2 regions of the Shewanella goraebulensis genome follow, and region 1 is predicted to be linked to the other one. Evidence: predicted binding sites of a transcription regulator. Region 1 holds the regulator's gene; the other holds the start of a gene.
The links. The regulator LexA, encoded in region 1, represses DNA repair genes until DNA is damaged. The targets are predictions, from matches to a motif close to TACTGTATNNNNATACAGTA.
Positions count from the first base shown of each region.

Region 2: recN (DNA repair protein RecN) is a predicted target of LexA. The motif match lies at 3,033-3,052, and genes of this name have one in related genera.

Region 1 is NZ_CP126972.1:4,646,758-4,651,910, forward strand. It holds gene plsB (glycerol-3-phosphate 1-O-acyltransferase PlsB) at 1-1,829, opposite strand, end outside; gene lexA (transcriptional repressor LexA) at 2,247-2,864, shown strand; gene QPX86_RS19595 (cell division inhibitor SulA) at 2,861-3,367, shown strand; gene coxB (cytochrome c oxidase subunit II) at 3,810-5,153, shown strand, end outside.
Region 2 is NZ_CP126972.1:3,661,698-3,666,850, forward strand. It holds gene barA (two-component sensor histidine kinase BarA) at 1-1,027, shown strand, start outside; gene QPX86_RS15535 (YjaG family protein) at 1,020-1,634, shown strand; gene QPX86_RS15540 (AEC family transporter) at 2,002-2,967, shown strand; gene recN (DNA repair protein RecN) at 3,105-4,763, shown strand; gene QPX86_RS15550 (phosphatidylglycerophosphatase A family protein) at 4,917-5,153, opposite strand, start outside.

The DNA.
Region 1 (5,153 bases):
CTCATTGCAATGACAGCATGCTCTTCAATCGCAATAATTTCACCAAGCTGATCGCTAGTTGAAGTGAACTTTTTAAGCGACAAACATTGTTCAACCACTTCAGTAGGGTTACCTTCCGCCACTGAGGTATAACCGGTATAAGGCACCTCTTTTAATAGCTTAAGATATAAACCTAGCTGTCTTTCAAGCTCACCGCGCTCCAGCGCATTTTGCTCAGAAGCCAATAACACCATACTGGTTAGTGTGACTGAACTAGCCGCAGCAGCGCTATTAATGTTAGTCATCACTTTATTGGCAAGTGTATTTACCGCTGGGGTTAACCAAGTTGGTTTTTGCTCAGGATCTTGAGCAATTTCTTCGCGCCAATCAGGTGCTTGCTGGTTTAAGAATTGCTGCACGTTAATTGGCTCACCAAAGTTCACATAACCTTGGCCAAAGTTACCTAATTTACGCAGTGCACCAAATACCTGCCATACCGATTCTTTTTGCTTTTTCTTACCGCTTAATTCTTTGTGATAAGTCGATACTTCCATCACGTGATCGTAGCCTAAGTAAACTGGCACCAGCGTTACAGGGCGCTCGATACCTCGTAGTACACTGTTCACTGTCATTGCTAACATGCCAGTTTTAGGCGCAAGCAAACGGCCTGTACGTGAACGACCACCTTCAGTGAAGTACTCAACTGAATAGCCTTTGGCAAATAGTTGATCTAAATACTCTCTGAATACTGCGGTATAAAGCTTATTACCGTTAAAACTACGACGGATAAAGAAGGCACCACCGCGGCGGAACATCGGCCCTGCAGGCCAAAAGTTCAAGTTAATACCAGCCGCAATGTGCGGAGGAACCATCCCTTGATAATAGAGGATATAAGATAGTAATAAGTAATCCATGTGGCTACGATGACATGGCACATAGACAATTTCGTGACCATCATGATGCAGTTTACGAACTTGCTCAGCACTCTTAATGCTAATGCCGCTGTATAACTTGTTCCATAACCAAGTTAAAAAGCGCTCTGCAATACGAATCAGGTTATCTGAGTAGTCAGCTGCGATTTCATCTAAATATTCAATGGCCTTTTCACGCGCCTTTTCTTCAGAAATCTTCTTGTTTGCTGCTTCTTCTTGAATCGCTTTGGTGATCGATTCAGATTTGAGTAACGAGTTAAACATGGCTTGACGGTTAGGCAACTGTGGCCCCGTCATCACTTTACGTTGACGTCGGAAATGCACGCGGGCAACACGAATTAACTTGTGAGCAATGCTGACATCAGTACCGTGTTCATCGGCCATATAACGTAAAGACATGGCATTTGAGAATTGAATAAAGTTATGACGACCTAAAAATAAAATCATTAGCCACTTGCGTAGCCAAGTCGGATTTTCACGCTCAAATACTGCAGCTGTCATGGTGTCATCTTCTTTACCCGGGATACGTCCCCAATAAAGGCTAACTGGCACCAATTGAATATCTAACTGCTTATTCTTTTGGTGTAAGTCGAGTAATTTGGTGAAGTTAGCAACAAACTTCTCGCCACTATGACGTTTGCCAAATAAGGGTTTACGGCCTTCAACACACACAATTCTTGGCGTGTTCAGCCCATCGATGTCCAAACGCTCATAAGGACTAGGTAGATTGTACTTTGCAGTAATTTCATTTAGTGCCGCGATATCACTCAGCGACTCTGTCTTCATGACATAGACCACTGGTTTTTCAGGATCTAGGTTTAAGTCAGCGAACGGATCTTGAGGTACAACAACACTGTGTACCATTAGTTTCTGAATCCAACGCAACGATTTAGCAATGATAGAATCTGGTTTTAGCATGAGTATTCGCATTATCAACAACGATTTATTGCGCATAGGATACCAGAATCTAGGTGGGATTCACTAACCTGCGTATATGTAGTTAACAATTAAGCATCAAACTAAATCCCTTTAAGGCTAATTATATAAGCAAATAAGTCGCTTATTTATACTTATCAAAAGTGAACATCAGTACTGTATAAATATACTGTATCGACAAAAAACCGAATCATTTGTTTATCAATGTTAATTTAATCAAAATAAATCCCCCTCCAACAGCAACAATATAAATAACTGTTTTTAAACAAATTTAAATTTTGCCAATCTGTTAAAAATGAACTTTAATCGGTATCATCCTTAAAATTCATTGGTTAATACTTGCACGACCAAGGATACTGTATATAATGACAGTCACTGTATAAAAAAACAGGAATCAACATGAGACCTTTAACGCCACGACAAGCTGAAATTCTAGAACTAATTAAATGTAATATTGCCGAGACAGGTATGCCACCAACTCGTGCAGAAATTGCCACTAGATTAGGCTTTAAAAGTGCTAATGCTGCTGAAGAGCATTTAAAAGCACTTGCTAAAAAAGGTTGTATCGAAATTATTCCTGGTACTTCACGCGGCATTCGCATGATTCAGGAAGAAGAGGAAGTCGAAGAAGGATTACCGCTTATCGGTCAGGTTGCGGCTGGTGAACCTATCCTCGCAATGGAACATGTTGAACAGTACTTTCAAGTCGATCCTGAAATGTTCAAACCTAATGCTAATTTCTTACTACGCGTTCGTGGCGACAGTATGAAAGATATTGGCATTATTGAAGGTGACTTATTGGCTGTGCACAAAATGCAGCAAGCCAAAAATGGACAAGTTGTCGTAGCTCGTGTTGACGATGATGTCACCGTTAAACGTTTTGAAAAGAAAGGCAATGTTGTTTATCTGCATGCAGAAAATGAACAATATTCGCCGATAAAAGTCGATTTAACTTGCCAGAGTCTCACCATTGAAGGACTTGCTGTTGGCGTTATCCGAAATGGAGGTTGGTTATGAACACATTATTAGGTAATGCACCACGTCACCCTGGCTTGTGGGTAGACATGACATCAGCCACAGCGCCTGTTAAACAAGGTATTGAAACCAAACAAAGTGCTAATCAAGGCATCACTGAGCTAACCCAGTTATGCAGCCAGTTAGCAGTGTTAAGCCAACAAGGCCGTTGGATTGTATTAATTAATCCACCACATATTGGCTATAAGCAAATATTGGCCAATGCCAATGTTCGTATGGATCGAGTATTGCTTGTTCATACCAAAGATGAAGTTGAAACACTTTGGGCAATGGAAAAAGCACTAACAAGTGGTACTTCCAGTGCGGTTATTACATGGACAACACCATTAGATGCTCGCGATAATCGTCGCATTCAGTTAGTCGCTAAAAGTGCTTTGGCACAAGGTGTAATCATTGAAGATGTAAATACTCACTTACATGATGAACATATGAGCGACAATACTTTAGCAGCACCATCACGGTTAAATTTATCTGCTTTCCACTAAACTAATCTCTCTTAAAAAAGCCCTTCATTACTGTGAAGGGCTTTTTTTACGCCTTTTTTCAGCAAATTAGATGATAAAGTGATCTTGATCAATATTTAATCTCCAAGTAATGTAGTTAACAAGAGGCTAACAAATTGTTATCACTCTTGAGTTAGTAAAACGATAAGAAGCTACAAAACGCTGTAAAGATTGTGCTGGTACCATGCGGTATAGAAAGCCTTGAATAAAAAGCGTCAATTTAAGAATTGAAAAGTTCAGTATTAGGTACAAGTGTGGCCACCATAACCCAATAAAATAATCGAGTATTGATACTCGCAGCCACCGTGTACTTTGAAGTGATCAAACTTTTTCGGGAATTAGAGAAGTTTGCATAGAGCAGAGTATTACTGTGTGACTTTTCCTTGTTGTTATTGCAAATCGCAATTGGCAGAGGAGTGGTCTTGTGAAGCGATTGTTGTATGGATTAATGGTGCTGCTATTTGCAGTGCCGCTTGCTGCGGCTGATATGCCGCTTAACATGACACAAGGTGTGACAGAAATCAGTGGTAGGGTTTATGACCTCCATATGATTATTCTATATATCTGTTGTGCGATTGGTGTTGTGGTCTTTGGGATCATGATTTACTCGATGATCTATCACAGAAAATCTAAAGGCGCTAAACCTGCCGATTTTCATGACAGTACCAAGGTTGAAATAGCATGGACTGTCGTGCCATTTATCATCCTTATCGGTATGGCAATTCCTGCCACTAAAACTCTGATAGCTATGGAAGATCCTAGCGATGCAGATTTAACCATTAAAGTTACCGGCTCTCAGTGGAAGTGGCATTACAGCTATTTCAATGAAGACGTCGAGTTCTTCAGTTTGCTTTCAACTCCAGCAGATCAAATCCAAGGTTCTGCTGAAAAAACTGAAACTTACTTGCTAGAAGTTGATAAGCCGCTCGTATTACCAATCAATCGAAAAGTGCGTTTCTTAATGACCAGTGATGACGTTATTCACTCATGGTGGGTGCCTGCTTTTGCGGTTAAAAAAGACGCTAATCCAGGTTTCATTAATGAAGCATGGACACGCATTGATAAAGTTGGCACCTACCGCGGCCAATGTGCTGAGTTGTGCGGAAAAGATCACGGCTTCATGCCTATTGTGGTCGAAGCACTTTCTGAAGCCGATTATGACCAATGGTTACTTGACCAAAAGCAGCTAGCTGTCGATGCTAAAGCTGCTGCAGAAGCCTCGCTTTCGCAAACACTCACATATGATGAGTTAATGGCTCAAGGTGAGCAAGTCTATATGGGCGTTTGCGCCGCATGTCACCAACCCAATGGTGCTGGTCTTCCTGGTGTTTTCCCATCTCTTATTGGTAGCCCTCTGATTAAGGGGCCTGTTAGCGATCATGTTGATATTGTGGTTAACGGTAAATCAGGCACTGCGATGCAGGCATTTGCTAAACAGCTTACTGCAACTGAAATTGCTGCAGTTGTGACCTACGAGCGAAATGCTTGGGGTAATGACTCTGGCGATGTAGTGCAAGCCGCTGATATCAATGGTGGCGGTTCTGCGGCAAGTTCAGCGGATTCCGCTACTGACCAAGCCGCAACGCCTGTGACCCTTCCTGCTGAAATTAATCCTGAAAATGTTGAACAAGCCGTAACCGAAGCCGCTGCAGAAGTTGTGAAAGAAGTTAAAGCTGAAGTCGTACTAGATGATTTAACCATGGATGAACTCATGACCATGGGCGAGCAAGTCTATATGACCAATTGCGCTGCATGTCATCAGGCTGCA
Region 2 (5,153 bases), 990 kb from region 1:
ACACTATGATTATATTCTGATCAGTTGTCACGGCTTTGAGAATATCGAACAGCTAATGACAGTTTTAAAAGCTGCCAGACAAAAGACATCCTGCTTAGTGTTACTGCATGATTGCATCGAGCAACAAGAAATACTCAATCAAGCACTGCGTCCAAACTCAGATATTTTAATGAGTATGCCAACCAGTGACTATGATTTGGCAAACCAGCTGATCCATCCACCAACTCAAAAAGCACTGTTAACAGAGCAAACTCAAGGCGTGGTTTATGAACGTAAAAACTTAAGCGTGCTGGCGGTTGACGACAACCTTGCAAACTTAAAGCTAATCGATACTTTATTAAAAGAAATCGTTGTCAACGTAATATCTGTCAACAATGGGGATGATGCGGTTAAGCACGCTAAGCAGCAGGCATTCGATGTCATCTTTATGGACATTCAAATGCCTGGCACCGATGGCATTACCGCAACCAAATTTATTCGCCAAGAATCCCTAAATCGTAATACACCTATTATTGCGGTCACGGCTCACGCCATTGCTGAAGAACGAGAATTGATTTTAGGCAGTGGTATGGATGGTTACTTACCAAAACCGATTGATGAAGCCGCACTTAAAGGCGTCATAGACCGTTGGATCAATAAACCTAAGTTTACCCATTTCGATATACATACCCTTAATTGGGAGCTGTGCTTAGCGCAAACGAATCAAAAGCCTGATTTGGCTATCGAGATGCTACAAATGCTAGTCGACTCTTTACCCGATAGTGTTAATGACATCGAGACCGCTTTAAAAGATGGCAATAATGAGCTAATGCTGCAAACAGTTCATAAACTACATGGCGCCAGTTGCTACTGCGGAGTACCCAATACTCAAAAGCTTTGCCAAGAGATAGAATCAGCATTGAAGAAAAAAATCAGCCTTGATGATCTAGAACCGGAAATACTAGAGTTACTTGATGAGCTAACTAAGGTAGAATCAGCAGCAAATCAAGTGATATCACAGTTATCAGCGGATGTTCCCAATGAGTAATAAACCCGGCTTTTTTAAACGCTTAAAAGCGTTATCTTTACCTCAAAAGCAATTATTTGCGACCGCACTTTGTCAGCGTATGCTGCCTAACTACCAATTATTTTCAGAAGTGTGTGAGTTTGGCGAGCCAAAAATGTTAAGCACAGTCTTAGACTTGCTTTGGCAATCTCAGTACGACAAGAAGCTTAAGTTCAATTACGATATCCATTTACAACGCCTTGAGGATAATACTCCTGAGCCAAGTGACTTTGAAGCTTACGGTGTTTACCCAGCAATGGATGCAGCCGTTGCATTAACCACTCTGTTAGGTGGCATTCAAGGAAAAATCGAAGAAGACATTACTAATATCAGTAAGCTTTCTTCAAGCACTGTTGCCAATTACATTGAAGCTATCAGTGTTGAACAACTTCAAGATGAGTTGAACGAAGAAGTGGTTGAAGAATTTGTTTTCAATCACCCAGTGATGCAAGAAGAGAAAGAACTGCAAGGCATGTTATTGGATATCATAGAAGATAACCCAAAACTAACTACTGAGTTCATTAAAGAGCTACGTAAAGAAATCGTCGATGCTGGCGTATCCAATATTGGGATTAGTATTCAGCAATAATTTACAACCAAATGACTAATAACGTATTCGTTATTAGTCATTTGCGTGTTATCAAAGGGAGTCGCTATGGCCATGATTTAATTATGCTTCAGTCATGCATTAGACGCTCCCTTCACTTTAAAGGCATTAAGGCCTCAATTAACAACTCATACGCCATACTCTTAAGTAAAACGTAAAACCCTCATTTTAGTAATCCAAAACTACGCAAAATAGCCACCATGTCTTTTGTGTTCATTCTGCCAATTATCGTTTTTGATCGTGCATGGCGTAGATTAAGTTAACATGAGGCGCTGACAAGTTTTCAATAGAATTAACACTCGAAATTCGCCTATACTGATCACTTAATTCATTAAGGAAGGAATGAGGGATGTCCAGTATTCTTACCCCTCTTATAGCAGTATTCGGTATTATGCTTTTAGGCTTTGTTGTGCAAAAGCTAAAACTATTGCCACATGACACCGATTTTACACTTAATGAATATGTTTATTATGTTGCCTTCCCCGCTATTTTATTTATTGCCCTAGCCGAAACTGATATTAATGAAATCCTACAATGGGGTTTTATTTTCTCATTTGGCGCTGCAATGATTGTCACCTACTTTGTCACCGCAGTGTTGTCATTATGGGCTGATAAAAAACAGTCTGCACTTGCTGCAATTAGAGGCCTCAATACCAGCTTTGGTAATACAGCTTTTATCGGGATTCCCTTAATGATGATGTTATATCCAGGCAATAATCACGCGATTACCGCTGCTGCGATTGCCAGTTTGCTTTCCATTGTCATGTTTGCCTTTGCCATGGTAAGCATGGAGTTAGCGATTAACAAACAGCAGCAACGACATCCTATTTTAATCATGTTAAACGCACTTATTAGTAACCCTATTGTGATTGGCTGTATTCTTGGTGTAATGGCATCAGCGTTAACAATACCAATCCCTGATAGCATTAGCATGATGATGAGACTCATTGGTAACACGTCAAGTCCTTGCGCACTATTTGCTATAGGTATGGTGTTGGCTAAAGCTATGCACGGAGGTTCTGAAGAAACTGCACCTAGAAGACATATTGCAATCGAGATGACTTTGCTGAATATATTAAAACTCATATTTCAGCCGATAATCGCTTATGTGCTGCTACGTTATTTCGGCGTTAACCCTGAACTGCTTGTTATGGGGGTTATTCTGGCAGCGCTTCCAACTGCAGCAAGTGTTTACTTACTCGCTCAGCGTTATCAAACCTACGGTTTAGCAAGTGCTAAGTGTATTCTCATCAGTACTATCGCCACTTTTATCACCCTACCGATTATTGAAAAAATGCTGCATAGCTTGAGTTAACAGAGCTTAGCAATTGTTTTAATGGAGATTAAAAATCAAGCGGCAAAAATCTATCGCTGACGCTTTACTGTATAAAAAAACAGTGTACACTGTTTGTAGATACAGTGGTTTGATGATTATTCACACAAGGATTGATTATGCTTTGCCAATTAAGCATTAATAATTTCGCGATTGTACGTTTTCTAGAGCTCGACTTTAAAGCCGGCATGACTAGTATTACTGGTGAGACTGGTGCGGGTAAGTCCATTGCTATAGATGCTTTGGGTCTATGTTTGGGTAATCGTGCAGATGCCAATACAGTAAGACCTGGCGCTAATAAAGCTGAAGTCAGCGCACGCTTTACTTTGGATGATGTTCCATTTGCTAAACGTTGGCTTGAAGTCAATGATCTCGATGTGGAAGATGAATGTATATTACGTCGAACTATCAGCGCTGACGGTCGTTCTCGCGCCTACATTAATGGCAACCCTGTTCCACTTTCGCAATTAAAAGCACTGGGGCAATTATTTGTCGGTATTCATGGTCAGCATGCACACCACGCCATGCTTAAAAGTGAGCATCAACTTACCTTACTCGATAGCTATGCCAACCATAAACTCTTACTTGATACCGTTAGTAAGAGTTACCAACGCTGTAAAAATATCGAAAATGAGCTAAAGCAGTTACAACAAAACCAGCAAGAACGCATCGCCCGAAAGCAATTGGTACAGTATCAAGTTGAAGAATTGGATGAATTTGCGTTGTTACCTGGCGAGTTTGAACAAATTGAACAAGAACATAAACGCCTAGCAAACGGCACCGATTTAATAGATAGTTGTCAAAATACCCTGCAACTTCTGAGCGAAGATGACGAACATAATGTGGAGTCATTGCTTAATCGTGCTGTAGGCTTTGCTGATAACTTACAAAGTTTTGACCCTGCACTTAAAAATATTGCCGAGATGCTTAATGAAGCGTTAATTCAAGTTCAAGAAAGTAGCAGCGAAGTACAAGATTACCTCAGTAGAATTGAACTCGATCCTGAGCATTTTGCCTTTCTTGAGCAACGCATTTCTAAAGCAATGCAACTGGCTAGAAAGCACCATGTACAAACGGAAAATCTTGCTGCACATCATCAACAACTAAAAGCGGAACTCACAGAGTTAAGTAATGATGCTAGCCGTCTTGATGAAATACAGCTGCAAGTTGATGACAGTAAACAAGCTTATATCCAAAATGCGCAAAAACTCAGCCAGAGCCGTTTACGTTACGCTAAAGAGCTAAATAAATTAGTGACTCAATCAATTCATGAATTGAATATGCCTAAAGGAAAGTTCTGCATCACTGTTAACTTTAACCCTGAAATACAGTCTTTAACTGGCAGTGACCAAATTGAATTTCAAGTCACGACTAATCCGGGGCAACCACTTCAACCTATTGCCAAGGTGGCATCAGGTGGCGAGCTTTCACGTATTGGTTTAGGCATTCAAGTGATTACAGCTAAGAAAGTTTCTACTCCAACCTTAATATTTGATGAAGTCGATGTGGGAATTTCAGGCCCTACCGCCGCTGTTGTCGGGCGAATGCTTAGAAGCCTAGGCGAATCAACACAGGTTATTTGTGTAACCCATTTACCTCAGGTTGCAGGTAACGGTCATCAGCATATGTTAGTGAATAAGTTTACCAAGAGTGGCGGTACAGAAACACAAATGAAGCCATTGGATAAAGAACAACGTATTAGTGAATTAGCAAGACTGCTTGCTGGTGATGTTATTACCGAGAATACACTCGCCAATGCGAGAGAACTTTTGCATTAAACATTAAGGCTGATGAGCTTTGAATACAATGTAATGAATTTAAATTTAAGAGACCAAACTAAAAAGCCCACTATTAAGTGGGCTTTTGTATATGAATTCGTAGTAATTAATAGGGCTCTAAGACCTATTAATACACAAAACTGAAGACTTCATTTACACGAAGTAATAAATAGCCTGTAGACAGATTAACGCAAAGATCCCCGCTAGCACATCATCAATCATGATGCCGAATCCACCATGTACTTTGGCATCTAACCAACGAATAGGCCAAGGCTTGAGAATGTCAAAGAAACGAAATAAAGCAAAGCCAATCACCATCCATATTAGCCCTGCTGGCGCCGCTATCATGGTGATCATCAATCCCGCAACTTCATCCCAAACAATAGCGCC